Regions from separate parts of the Faecalibacterium sp. An77 genome, predicted to be linked through region 2. Evidence: predicted binding sites of a transcription regulator. Region 2 holds the regulator's gene; each other region holds the start of a gene.
The links. The regulator Rex, encoded in region 2, represses fermentation and respiration genes when NADH is low (regulators of the CRP and FNR family bind a similar motif). The targets are predictions, from matches to a motif close to ATTGTTAANNNNTTAACAAT.
Positions count from the first base shown of each region.

Region 1 (4,317 bases), on a different contig from region 2:
CCCACAAAGCCCCACAGGCCGCCGAACAGCAGGATGGAGAACAGCACCCAGAAGCTGGACAGGCCGGTGGTGTTGCCCAGAATCTTGGGGCCGATGACGTTGCCGTCCAGCTGCTGCAGGATGAAGATGAATCCCACAAACCAGAGGGCCTTGATGGGGTCGGTGATGAGGATCAGCAGGGTGGCGGGCACCGCGCCGATGAAGGGGCCGAAGAAAGGGATGACGTTGGTGACGCCGATGATGACCGACACCAGCAGGGCGCTGGGGAAACCCACAATGACGCAGACAATATAGCACAGCACGCCGATGATGGCCGAGTCCACAATCTTGCCGATGATGAATCCGCCGAAGGTGCGGTCAATATAGGCGATCTCCTCCAGAATCAGGTCGGCCCAGTGGGAGCGGAAGATGCTGTAGAGCAGCAGCTTGCCCTGGGCTGCAAACCGTTTGCGGGTGGAGAGGAAGTACACCGCCGCGATGACGCCGATCAGGACGTTTTTCAGAACCACCAGGACGTTCAGCACGCTGACGCCCACGCCGCTGACAATCTGGCGGATGGAGGGCATCACCGAGGTGCGCAGCCAGGAGGTGAAGGTGTCCCGCAGGGTGTCGTAGGAGTCGTTCAGGAAGCGGTACACCGCCTCGTTGTCTGCAAAGAACCGGGTCAGCCAGGCCATGAACAGGTCCAGCTGGGACTGGAAGTTGATGGACAGGGTAATGATGCTGTTGATGAGCTGCGGAATGATCAGCATGAACAGGGCATACACCACCAGCAGTCCGAACAGGACGCTGGCCGCCACGGCGATGCCGTCCACCGTCTTGCGGTAGCGGGCGGGCAGGTACCGGTTGAGAAGGTCCTCGATCCGGTTGCAGAAAGGCCGCAGCAGATAGGCGATCACGCCGCCGTAGATGAAGGGCATCAGGATGCCGGTCAGCAGCGAAATACCTTTTTGCAGGCCGTTGAAGCGGTAGAACAGGAAGAAAAGTGCGATGCTCAGGCCAATGGCGCCAAAGCCGGCCAGCATGCCATAGATATAGGGTTTCAGATGGGGTTTTTTATCCACGAATCAACCTCTTTCCCCCTGCCGCAGCAGGGATGTTGGGGTGCATCATCAGCGCTTGTTGCTGCGGCGCCAGATGTGCATGTTGGCGGCGTCGGCAATCAGCTGCTCCCGGAAATCGGGGTGAGCCAGGCTGATGATGGCCTCTGCCTTCTGCCAGGTGGTCAGACCCTTGAGGTTGACGCAGCCGTACTCGGTGCACAGATAGTGGATGTTGGCGCGGGTATCGGTGACGATGCTGCCGTTGGCCAGGGTGGGGCAGATGCGGCTCTCCATCTGGCCGGTCTTGCGGTTCTTGAAGGTGGAGGACAGGCAGATGAAGCTCTTGCCGCCGTTGGACAGGTAAGCGCCCAGGACGAAGTCCAGCTGACCGCCTGCGCCCGAAATGTTGCGGATGCCGGCGCTCTCAGCGTTGACCTGACCGAACAGATCCACATCCACGGCGTTGTTGATGGAGATGAAGTTATCCAGCGCGGCGATGGTCCGCACGTCGTTGGTGTAGTCCACCGGGGCAGACATGCACTCGGGGTTGTCGTTGAGGTAGTCGTACATCTTCTGGGTGCCGGCGCCGAAGGCGTACACCTGGCGGCCCTTGTCGATCTGCTTGCGGCTGCCGTTGATCTTGCCGGCCTTGGCGATGTCCACAAAGCCGTCCACATACATCTCGGTGTGGACGCCCAGGTCCTTCAGGTCGCTCTGGGCGATCAGGCTGCCGATGGCGTTGGGCATGCCGCCGATGCCCAGCTGCAGGCAGGCGCCGTTGGGAATCTGGGGAACGATCAGGTTGGCCACGGCCAGATCCACCTCGGAGGCGGGGCCTGCGGCGGCCATCTGGCCCAGGGGCGGGTTGTCACCCTCCACAATGCCGGTTACCTGGTCGATGTGGATGCCGTTCTGGAAGCCGCCCAGGCAGCGGGGCATATTCTTGTTGACCTCAACGATGATCACCTCGGCCTTTTCGCAGACGGCGGCCAGATGGCTGGCCGAGGGACCGAAGTTGAAATAGCCGTGCTCATCCATGGGCGCAACCTGGAAGACGGCCACGTTGACAGGGTCCTTGCTCTCGCGGTAGTAGCGGGGCAGCTCGGAATAGCGGATGGGGGAGTAGAAGGAGAAGCCCTGGGCCACCGCCTTCCGCTCGATGCCGCCCATGTGCCAGCTGTTCCAGGTCATGTGGGCAGCGGGGTCCTCAATCTGGAAGATGGCAGGAACCCACATCAGGATGCCGCCGCGGAAATTGACGTCCTCCAGCTGAGGCAGACGCTTGGCCAGGGCGGCGTCCACGGCCACCGTGGTGTTCACGGCCCAGCCATAGTCCACCCAGTCGCCGCTCTTGACCATGGCGGCTGCGGCGTCGGCGGTAATGAGCTTGCGCTGATATTCAGTCCTGTAGTCCATTCTTAGATCATCCTTTCCTGGGGGTCTGAGAAGCCCCGGCCGCGGCCGGAATCGCCAGGCTTATTATAAATAGGAAAGCAGGCGCTTCCGGTTTGGCGGCCGCTCCCTGCCTGAAAGGATTGGCAGGCTGGGGCTCTCAAATCCATCCCATTTCAACGTATGCGGTGTCGGTTCCAAACTCAAAGAAAGTTAAAAGGAAGTACATACTCTGCACACCCGTTCATCACATCCGGGTGATACAGTAACCTTGTGACAGGTCAGAAGGGAAGGCCGGCAAGGTTGTGCAGCCCAGCATTCCCTACACTGATAGTTATAACATTAACGATGTCGAGAATCAATAGAAAATCACAAAAAAACTCCCTCTTGGCAAAATGTACAAAAACTTGAGAGAATGTTTTCAATTGTTTGGGTCAAGAGAGCCGAAAAAATGCTCCAAACTACTTGATAAACTTTTGACAATGTGGTTTACTAAGTGTGTCAGGAGGCGCGGGACGCCGCCTTGGACCCAAAGTCGTTACGAAATTAACGACCGGGTGCGCCTGAAACATCAAAACGCCTGCCCCGGGGCCGGGCGCCGAGCCAAAAGCCCGGCGGGCCAGGGGAGAGCAGCCGACGGCTGCAAAGGGCGTGCTTGAGATCGTGCGCCGGGCCGCCGCAGGCAGTCGGGCGCGGAAAACAGGGAGGCAGTAGTTTCCATGGCAATCGCCATTTATCCCGGTTCTTTTGACCCGGTTACCCGTGGACATCTGGATATCATCAAGCGGGCAGCCAAGATCAACGACAAATTAATCGTCGCGGTGCTCATCAACAGCGCCAAGCGCCCCCTCTTCACCATTGAGGAGCGGGTGGAGCTCTTGACCGAGTGCTGCAAGGGCATTCCCAATGTCACCGTTCAGAGCTTCGACGGCCTGACGGTGGATTTCGCCCGGAAGTGCCACGCCACCGTCATGGTGCGGGGGCTGCGGGCGGTCACCGACTTTGAGAATGAGATCCAGCTGGCCCAGACCAATCACGCTTTGATGCCCGGCATCGAGACGGTGTTCCTCTCCACCAGCATCAAGTGGAGTTACCTGTCCTCGACCATCGTCAAGGAAGCGGCACGGTACGGCAGCGACATCAGCAAATTCGTCACCCCCAACGTCGAAAAGGCGGTGCGGGAAAAGATGGAGGCGCTGCGGACCGCCGGCCAGCAGCCGTAACAAGCAAAAGTCCCCGCGGGCGTATCCCAAAGGGTTTTTGATAGAAGGTTTTATCTGCTGCAAGAAACAAAACCACACATTTCATGCGAAACAGGAGGCAATTCAACATGAAAAAGATCGTTATCGCATCTGCATGCCGCACCGCCATTGGTAAGTTTGGCGGCACCCTGTCCAACGTCCCCGCTGCCGAGCTGGGCGCTGTGGTCATCAAGGAAGCTCTCCAGCGCGCCAACGTCAAGCCCGAGCAGGTTGACCAGGTCTACATGGGCTGTGTCATCCAGGCTGGCCAGGGCCAGAACGTTGCCCGTCAGGCTTCTCTGAAGGCTGGCCTGCCCGTTGAGGTCCCCGCTGTGACCGTCAACGTGGTCTGCGGCTCCGGTCTGGAGTGCGTGAACATGGCAGCCCGCATGATCGAGGCCGGCGATGCTGACATCGTGGTTGCAGGCGGCACCGAGAACATGGATATGGCTCCCTTCGCAATGATGAAGGCCCGCTACGGCTACCGCATGGGTTCTCCCATGGGCAAGAGCGAGCTGGTGGACACCATGGTCAACGACGCTCTGTGGGATGTGTTCAACAACTACCACATGGGCATCACCGCTGAGAACGTTGCAGATCAGTGGAACCTGAGCCGTGAGGACCTGGACAACTTCGCTTAC
Region 1 covers NZ_NFHK01000009.1:54,869-59,185, forward strand. The annotation lists gene B5G28_RS05115 (AI-2E family transporter) at 1-1,064, opposite strand, end outside; gene B5G28_RS05120 (butyryl-CoA:acetate CoA-transferase) at 1,113-2,459, opposite strand; gene coaD (pantetheine-phosphate adenylyltransferase) at 3,155-3,658, shown strand; gene B5G28_RS05130 (acetyl-CoA C-acetyltransferase) at 3,766-4,317, shown strand, end outside.
Region 1: coaD (pantetheine-phosphate adenylyltransferase) is a predicted target of Rex. The motif match lies at 2,900-2,919, and genes of this name have one in related genera.

Region 2 (4,317 bases):
GCCTTGTTCTCAATTTTTTTGAAGCTATCTACAAATTTTTTTAATAGTAAAATCAGGGAACCATCGGTTCCTCTGATAAAGCTCCCCTGCCCTGCCTGCATGACCGTCCCCCGGACGGGGCAACCTAGGATGTATCTGAAAACATCTCCCATTTTGCTCCAAAGCGCAGCTACCCCTTTGGGGCGAAGGGTTCAGCATGTTTGCATTCTCAGATACACCCCAGCAGAAAAAGGAGGGCTGTTTCAACCTATGGAGAAGAAAAAGAAAAAGCACGCCGCCGAAGCTCCGGCGGACGAGGCACCTGCACCCGGCAGCGGCGAGGACACCGAACGCCGGGCCTTTGAGCAAAGTCAGATTCAGGAGATGGGCACCGTCAACCTGACCAAAGGTCCCCACGCCATCCACTGCCTGACCGTGATCGGGCAGATCGAGGGCCATGTGGAGGCCCCCCAGGGCCAGAAAACCACCAAATACGAACACGTCATCCCCCAGCTGGTGGCCGTCCAGGAGGACCCTGCCATTGAGGGCCTTTTGGTTTTGCTCAACACGGTGGGCGGGGACGTGGAGGCCGGGCTGGCCCTGGCCGAGCTGATCGCCAGCCTGTCCAAGCCCACCGCCACCCTGGTGCTGGGGGGCGGGCATTCCATCGGCATTCCCCTGGCGGTGAGCGCCCAGCGCAGTTTCATCGTTCCCACCGCCACCATGACCGTCCACCCGGTCCGCCACTCCGGGATGATTCTGGGGGTGCCCCAGACCATGCGCTGGTTTGAGCAGATGCAGGAGCGGATCACCGGCTTTGTCACCCGCCACAGCCGGATGACCGCCGACCGCTTCAACGAGCTGATGCTCCACACCGGGGAACTGGTGCTGGACATGGGCACCGTGCTGGACGGCCGCCGCGCCGTGGAGGAGGGGCTCATCGACGAGCTGGGCGGTCTGTCCGACGCCATGCGCTGGCTCTACCGTCAGATCGAATCCTGACCGGGTTTTGGCCTCTGCCGCAGCGCAGAGGCTTTTTCTCTGCTTTCTTTTGGGAAGCAATTTGTCTTCTTTGGGTTAAAACCCATTGATTTTGTCTGTATAAGACAGAGGAATCCCACCAAAATTTAAAATTTCGTCAAAAACATTGACAAGGGTTTGACATTCTCAGCAAATGTCGTATACTTATAGAGAGAAATGTTTCCTTTTTCCTGCCAAGTTATCCAAAATTTCAGGTAAATGCAAGAGGAGGTCCTGCCATGAATCCGTCCGTCAAGGCTTCGGTACCGGTCATCCGGCGCCTGCCCAAATATTACCGCTATCTCCGAGCCCTGAAGGATGCCAACATCACCAGCATCTCTTCCCGAGAGCTGGCCGCCCAGATGGGCACCACCGCCTCCCAGGTCCGTCAGGACTTCAACTGCATCGGCGACGTCAACGGCCGCCAGGGCATCGGCTACTCGGTGGACAACCTGCTGGCCATTCTGGAAGGACTTCTGTTCGGCAACGGCGAGCGTCTGCCCGCCATCCTGTTTGGCTGTGGCCGTCTGGGCACCGCCGTCAGCAGCTTCATTGCCAACAACAACAACGGTTTCAGCCTGATTGCCGCCTTTGACGTCAAGCCCGAACTGATGGGCCAGACCATCAGCGGCATCCCCATCCGCCACCTGGACGATCTGGACGCCTTCTGCGCCGAGCATCATCCCCAGGTCGCAGTCCTCTGCCTGCCCCGCAGCGGCGCCGAGGAAATCAGCGGCCGGCTGGTCCAGCTGGGCATCCGGGGTTACTGGAACTTCTCCCACTACGACCTGTCGGTTCCCTTCCCGGACGCGGTGGTGGAGAACGTCCACCTGGGCGACAGCCTCATGAGTTTGGGCTACCGTCTGCGCAACGGGGACTGACCGCCCTTACTTTTTAAAGTCTCAAGTCAAAAGCCTTCGATTTTCTGCATCCAAGATTCTGCCCTGTCCGCCTGCGGCGGGCGGGGCGGCTTTGTGCATACAACGATTCTATAAAAAGGAATTCTATGGCTAAGTTATATTTCCGCTACGGCGCCATGAACAGCGGCAAGAGCACCGCCCTGATGCAGGTGGCCCACAACTACGAAGAACAGGGGATGCGGGTGCTGATCCTCAAACCCCAGGTGGACTCCAAGGGCGGCAGCGACCTGGTCAGCCGACTGGGCGTTCGCCGGGCCGCCGACCTGCTGATCCGCCCCGGCGACGACGTGTTTGCTGCGGTGGAGGCCGACCGCGCCGCCCACGACGCGCCCCTGGCCTGCGTCCTGTGCGACGAGAGCCAGTTTTTCACCCCGGCCCAGGCGGAGCAGCTGTTTATGGTGACGGTGGACCTGGGGGTCCCCGTCATCTGCTACGGCCTGCGGAGTGATTTCTCCCTCAAGGGCTTCCCCGGCTCCACCCGTTTGATGGAGCTGGCCCACACCATCGAGGAGATGAAAACCATCTGCTCCTGCGGCCGCAAGGCCATCTGCAACGCCCGCAAGGTGGGCGGAAAGTTCGTCTTTGAGGGCGAACAGGTGGCCATCGACATGGAAAACGACGTCCAGTACGTCAGCATGTGCCCTCAGTGCTACTTCCGGGAGCGGCGGGCCTTTTATGCCGCCCGGCGGTGAAATCTTTCCCTTTGCGCCGTTCCAAAGCGAATTTTATTTGTCATCTTTTTCACAAGAATGGTTCTCTTTTCCGACCCCTTCTTTTCTGCCGTCCGGGCTGCCCCGGCGGCAAAGCGGAAGGGGCCCATCCTTTTCCAGGGCTGCCGGGAGGGCGAAAACCCGCTTTCCCGCACAAATTTTGCCCCCGGTTTACACTGCGCCGCAGCACGTTCCTGCGGCGTTTTATTTTGCTTTTTTCAACTGAAATACCAGTTGTATCCCGGGAAAGTCGCTAATATATCAGTATTTTCAAAAGTTCAGACCCCTTATTTCTGTCAAATTTGTACAAAGCCGTGTTGTGTACAAGTTGCACAACTTTTTGTGGCAAGTTTGGATATTTCGGCAAAGGGTCACAAACAGCCTTCCACAGCACAGCAAGATATGCGCGTTTTTGGCCGTAAATCCACAATTTGCGTCTTTCTTTTCGCGCAGTTTTTTGCTATCATAATTGTATACAAGGGGGTCCGGTAAAGCCCCTCTAGGAGTTTTGTGTTTTTCAATTTAGGAGGAGAAAAAATGAGCAACGCAATTTCTCGTCGTGACTTCCTGAAGGTCACGGGCGCTGTTGGCGCAGCCGGCCTGCTGGCAGCCTGCGGCGGCAACGGTTCTTCGACTGCCGCTTCCACCGCCACTTCTGTGGCCGCTCCCGCTGAGGGCGACGTCTCCCTGACCATCAGCTGGTGGGGCGGCGACACCCGTCACACCGCTTATCAGGAAGCCATCGCCGCTTTCTCGGAGGAGCACACCAACATCACCGTCAGCCCCACCTTCGCTGCATGGTCCGGCTGGGAGGACACCATGTCCACCAAGTTCGCCGGCGGCGTGGCTGAGGATGTCTGCCAGGTCAACTGGAACTGGCTGTACAACTACTCCAGCAACGGCCAGACCTTCATTGATCTGAACACCGTTTCCGATTACATCGACCTGACCCAGTGGGATGAGGCCCCCCTGAACGCCTGCGTCGTCGCTGGCATGCAGCAGGCTGTCCCCGTCTCCATGACCGGCCGTATCTTCTTCTGGAACATGACCACCTTCAACAAGGCTGGCATCACCGAAGTTCCCAAGACTCTGGACGACCTGTACGCTGCAGGCGAAGCTTTCCAGACCAAGCTGGGCGAGGATTACTACCCCCTGCACCTGGGCGGCTACGACCGTATGATCCTGACCGTCTTCTATCTGGAGTCCATCTACGGCAAGGATTGGGCTGATCCCTCCACCTCCACCCTGAACTACACCGCCGACGAGATCGCCGAGGGCCTGGACTTCATCAAGAGCCTGGTGGACAAGCACGTCATCATGCCCCTGCCCACCTACTACGGCAACAACGGTTCCACCGCTGCCAACCAGTCCAACGAGTGGATCACCGGCAAGCTGGCCGGCATCTTCGAGTGGGATTCCGCTGCTTCCAAGTACCGTGACGCTCTGGACACCGACAACCGCGACGGCTTCACCGTGGGCGAGGAGATCCAGTTCGGCGACTACAAGGGCGGCTTCACCAAGGTTTCCATGGGCCTGGCCATCACCAAGACCTGCCAGCACCCCGCCGAGGCTGCCATGCTGATCAACTTCCTGCTGAACGAAGAGGCTGGCGCTTCCATCATGGGTTCCGAGTGCGGCATTCCCGCTTCCAAGTCCGGCCTGGCTGCTGCTGAGGCTGCCGGCGCTGT
Region 2 covers NZ_NFHK01000006.1:32,875-37,191, forward strand. The annotation lists gene B5G28_RS03800 (ATP-dependent Clp protease proteolytic subunit) at 364-981, shown strand; gene B5G28_RS03805 (redox-sensing transcriptional repressor Rex) at 1,239-1,880, shown strand; gene B5G28_RS03810 (thymidine kinase) at 2,006-2,611, shown strand; gene B5G28_RS03815 (extracellular solute-binding protein) at 3,167-4,317, shown strand, end outside.

Region 3 (4,317 bases), on a different contig from region 2:
GACCCGCGTCATGGCCATGAAACTCCGCCAAAAGGAAATCCGGGAGGCGGTCCAGGCGGGGCACACCGCGCTGGAAACCGCCCGCCAGATGCAGGAATCCCTGGACGACGCCGAGGGATGGAGCACCATAGACCTGATGGGCGGGAGCGTCCTCAGCGACCTGGCCAAGTATGAGCATCTGGACCAGGCCCAGGAGCTGGCGGAACGGCTTCAGATGGAGCTGCGGCGGTTCAAGACCGAGCTGGCGGATGTGGAAATCAACCCGGAGATGCAGGTCACAGTGGATGGATTTTTGCGGTTTGCGGATTTCTTCTTCGACAATTTCTTCACCGACTGGGCGGTGCGGGACCACATCGTCGAGGCCCAGGAACAGGTCCAAAAGACCCAAAGTCAGATTCACCGCCTGCTGGACAAGCTGGACCGGATGGACTCCGCTTTGAAAGCCCAGCTGGAGGACGAGTGCGAAAAACAGGAGCAGATTGCCCGCAGCGCAGAGCTGTGAGCGGCCCTGCATTTCCCCGGGAAAATCTGCACTGAAAGAAACAAGCTCCCCTGCGGCGGCCCGGCCGGGCTTCTGCGGGGGAGCTTCTTGTTTGGAGGGGGACAAAAAAGGCTGTACCAAACCCCGAAAATCTGGTATCATGAAAGCCGAAAGGACTGCGGCCCGGCCGCAAAACGCCAGAAAGAAGGAGAAACACCCATGGGAAAGATTCTGTTCATTGACATCGACGGCACCCTGGTGGATTACGAAAACCGCCTGCCCGCCTCGGCGGTGAAAGCCATCCGGATGGCCCGGGCGGCAGGGCACCGGGTGTACCTGTGCAGCGGCCGCAGCAAGGCCGAGAACAAACAGGAAATCTGGGACATCGGCCTGGACGGCTACATTGGAGGCAACGGCAGCTATGTGGAGTCGGACGGGGAAGTGGTGATGCACCAGCTGGTCACGCCGGAGCAGTGCCGGCGGATTGTGGACTGGCTCCACAGCCGGAAACTGGAATTCTACCTGGAGAGCAACAGCGGCCTGTACGGCAGCGAGAACTTCCGCCAGCGGGCGGTTCCGGTGATGAAGGAGTACTGCCGCCGCAAGGGCAAGGCAGACGCCGACCAGGCCAGCCCCGACACGGTGTTCCCAACCATGATCTATGGGGCCGACCTCTACCGGGACGATGTGAACAAGGTCAGCTATATCCTGGACAGCTATCAGGACTTTCTGGACGCCAGGGAGCAGTTCCCCGACCTGCAGAACGGCACCTGGGGCGGGGCAGGGGAGACGGCCCTGTTCGGTGACCTGGGTGTGAAGGGCATCACCAAGGCCCACGCCGTGGAGGTGCTGCTGAAACACCTGAACGCCCGGCAGGAGGACACCATCGCCTTTGGAGACGCGGCGGTGGATATCCCCATGTTTGAGGTCTGCGCCCAGAGCTGCTGCATGGGCAGCGGCGGAGATGGAGCCAAGGCGGCGGCCGGCTATGTGACCACCGCCGTGGAGGAGGACGGCCTGTACAACGCCTTTGTTCACTTCGGCCTGCTGTAAAAACCAACCCGATACACACAAAAAGACGGCCGGGCTTCAAAAGCCTGGCCGTCTGCCGTTTTTATGGTAAGCTGGGGATTACAGGCCGCGGCACATGTTGATGAGGATACCAGCGGCCACGGCGCTGCCGATAACGCCGGCCACGTTGGGGCCCATGGCGTGCATCAGCAGATAGTTGCGGGGGTTGAATTCCTGACCCACTTTCTGGGAGACACGGGCGGCCATGGGAACGGCGGAAACGCCGGCCGAGCCGATCAGAGGATTGATCTTGCCCTTGGTGACGAAGCACATGATCTTGCCCAGGATGACGCCGCCGGCGGTGCCGAAGGCGAAGGCAAAGACGCCCAGGAAGATGACCATGACGGTCCGCATGTTCAGGAAGGTCTCTGCGTTGGTGGTGCAGCCCACCGAGAAGCCCAGGAAAATGGTGATGATGTTCATCAGCTCATTGCCGGCGGTCTTGGTGATGCGCTCCACCACGCCGCACTCCTTCATCAGGTTGCCCATCATCAGGCAGCCGATCAGGATGGCGGCATCCGGCAGCAGCAGGCTGACCAGGATGGTGACAATGATGGGGAACAGGACCTTTTCGGTGTGGCTGACCTTGCGGGGGGCCTCCATGATGATCTGGCGCTCTTTCTCAGTGGTGAGCAGCCGCATGATGGGGGGCTGAATGACCGGCACCAGAGCCATGTAGCAGTAGGCTGCCACGGCAACCGAGCCCAGCAGTTCCGGAGCCAGGATGGAGGTGGTCAGAATCGCGGTGGGGCCGTCGGCGCCGCCGATGATGCCGATGGAAGCGGCTTCCGCGGGGCTGAAGCCCAGGATGCGGGCGCCGATGTAAGCTACGAAAATACCCAGCTGCGCAGCCGCACCCAGCAGCAGGCTGGAGGGACGGGCGATCAGCGGCTCAAAGTCGGTCATGGTGCCGATGCCCAGGAAGATCAGCGGCGGATAAATGCCCAGCTTGACGCCTAAGTACAGATAGTCCGCCAGACCGCCTGAGCTGCCCAGCATCTGCCAGTTGATATGGCCGGTCTCATTGATGAAGATGTCCATGTGGATGATGCCATCCAGCGGCAGGTTGGCCATCAGCATGCCGAAGCCGATCGGCAGCAGCAGAAGGGGTTCAAACTGATGCACGATGGCCAGATAAATCAGAATGCAGGCTACCAGCAGCATGACCGCATAGCGGTAGCCGCCCACCGCCGTGAAAATCTGTGCGTAGCCGGAATTGGCAAAAATTTCCTGAAGATTGTTGATAATTGCGCCCATTGTATCACGCTTCCTTCCCCGATGAAGTTACATAAAGGGCCGGGTGCTCTGTACCACACCGGCGTCGCCCCATGCGCCGCGGCGGGAACCGCCTGCCTGCGGCATACGGCGGATCTCACGGACCACAGCGTGGCCGCCTTCCATCGAGTAGATGGCGGCGGAGATCACAGCCACAACTTCGCCCGGGATGCCGGTCTCGACCACAGGGGCCGGGGCGGCCGGCGCAGAAACAGCGGCGCGCGCAGCAGGTGCAGCCGGCTTTTTCTGGGCGCTCTTGTTGAGTTCGTCCATTGCTTTGGCACGCTTTTGGGCGCTGTCCTTGTCGTTGAACGAGTCAAACAGCTTGCCTTCCAGCGTGATAATCAGGCACAGGGCGACCAGAAGTCCGAACACCAGCACCAGACTGGTGGACACCAGCGAGGCGTCGAACAAGGTCAGGCCGCCGGCAGCCAGCGGTAAAAGATAATCCATGACGGGCCCTCCTTCATTTGCAATTTCCCGGTGCAGACCGGGCAGAATACCTAAACCCGAATTGACACTATTATAACATGACGTCTAATTTTTTGCCAGTGAATTTGGAAAACTTTTTGTATTTTATTGCAATAATGGCCAAATTTTATGGAAATGCGGACCCTGCGTCCCCGCGGGTCGTCTGCCCTGCGGGAAGGGCTGTCCCGGGCATCGCCGGATAAAATCCACGCATAACCACCGCTTTTGCCCCGGCGCGGGCCGCCGGACGCAGAAAGAGCCGGGCCCTCGCAAAAAGGCCCGGCCCAAAGGGTTATTTCAGAATCCGTCCGTGCTTGTCCACATGGTTGAGGATTTCGCAGCCATCCTCGGTCACCAGCACCAGGTCCTCCACCCGGACGCCGAACTTGCCCGGCAGGTACACCCCCGGCTCGATGGAGAAAATCATCCCCGGCTCGGCCAGAGCGGTGTTGGCGCTGCTGACATCGCCCTGCTCATGGTCCCGCTGGCCGATGAAATGGCCCAGGCGGTGGGTGAAGTATTCGCCGTAGCCTGCCGCGGCAATGTGGTCCCGGGCAGCCTTGTCCAGCTCACAGAGGGGGACGCCGGGGCGGACCAGTGCCTCGGCCCGCTCGTTGGCCTCCCGTACCAGATCGTGGACGGCCCGGGCCTCCTCGCTGGCCTCCTGCCAGAAGAAGGTGCGGGTCATGTCGGAACAGTAGCGGTCCTTGCGGCAGCCCATGTCGATGACGATGGAGTCGCCGGGAGCCAGCGGGGTGTCGTCCGGCTCGTGGTGCGGGTCGGCCCCGTGGGCGCCAAAGGAGACAATGGTGGGGAAGGAGGGGCTGCTGCAGCCCAGGGCGGTGTACCGGCTCTCAATGAACCGGGCAGCCTCCCGCTCGGTGACTCCCTCGTGGAAGAAGCCGGCCACTTCCTCCATGACCTGGTCGTTGATCCGGGAAGCGGCCCGCATCAGTTCCTGTTCGGCCTCGTCCTTGCAGGCGCGGCAGTGGTCCACGCAGTCGGAGGCCAGGACGGGC
Region 3 covers NZ_NFHK01000012.1:24,314-28,630, reverse strand. The annotation lists gene B5G28_RS06050 (hypothetical protein) at 1-502, shown strand, start outside; gene B5G28_RS06045 (Cof-type HAD-IIB family hydrolase) at 701-1,534, shown strand; gene B5G28_RS06040 (sodium ion-translocating decarboxylase subunit beta) at 1,613-2,809, opposite strand; gene B5G28_RS06035 (OadG family transporter subunit) at 2,837-3,280, opposite strand; gene B5G28_RS06030 (Xaa-Pro peptidase family protein) at 3,591-4,317, opposite strand, start outside.
Region 3: B5G28_RS06035 (OadG family transporter subunit) is a predicted target of Rex. The motif match lies at 3,341-3,360, and genes of this name have one in related genera.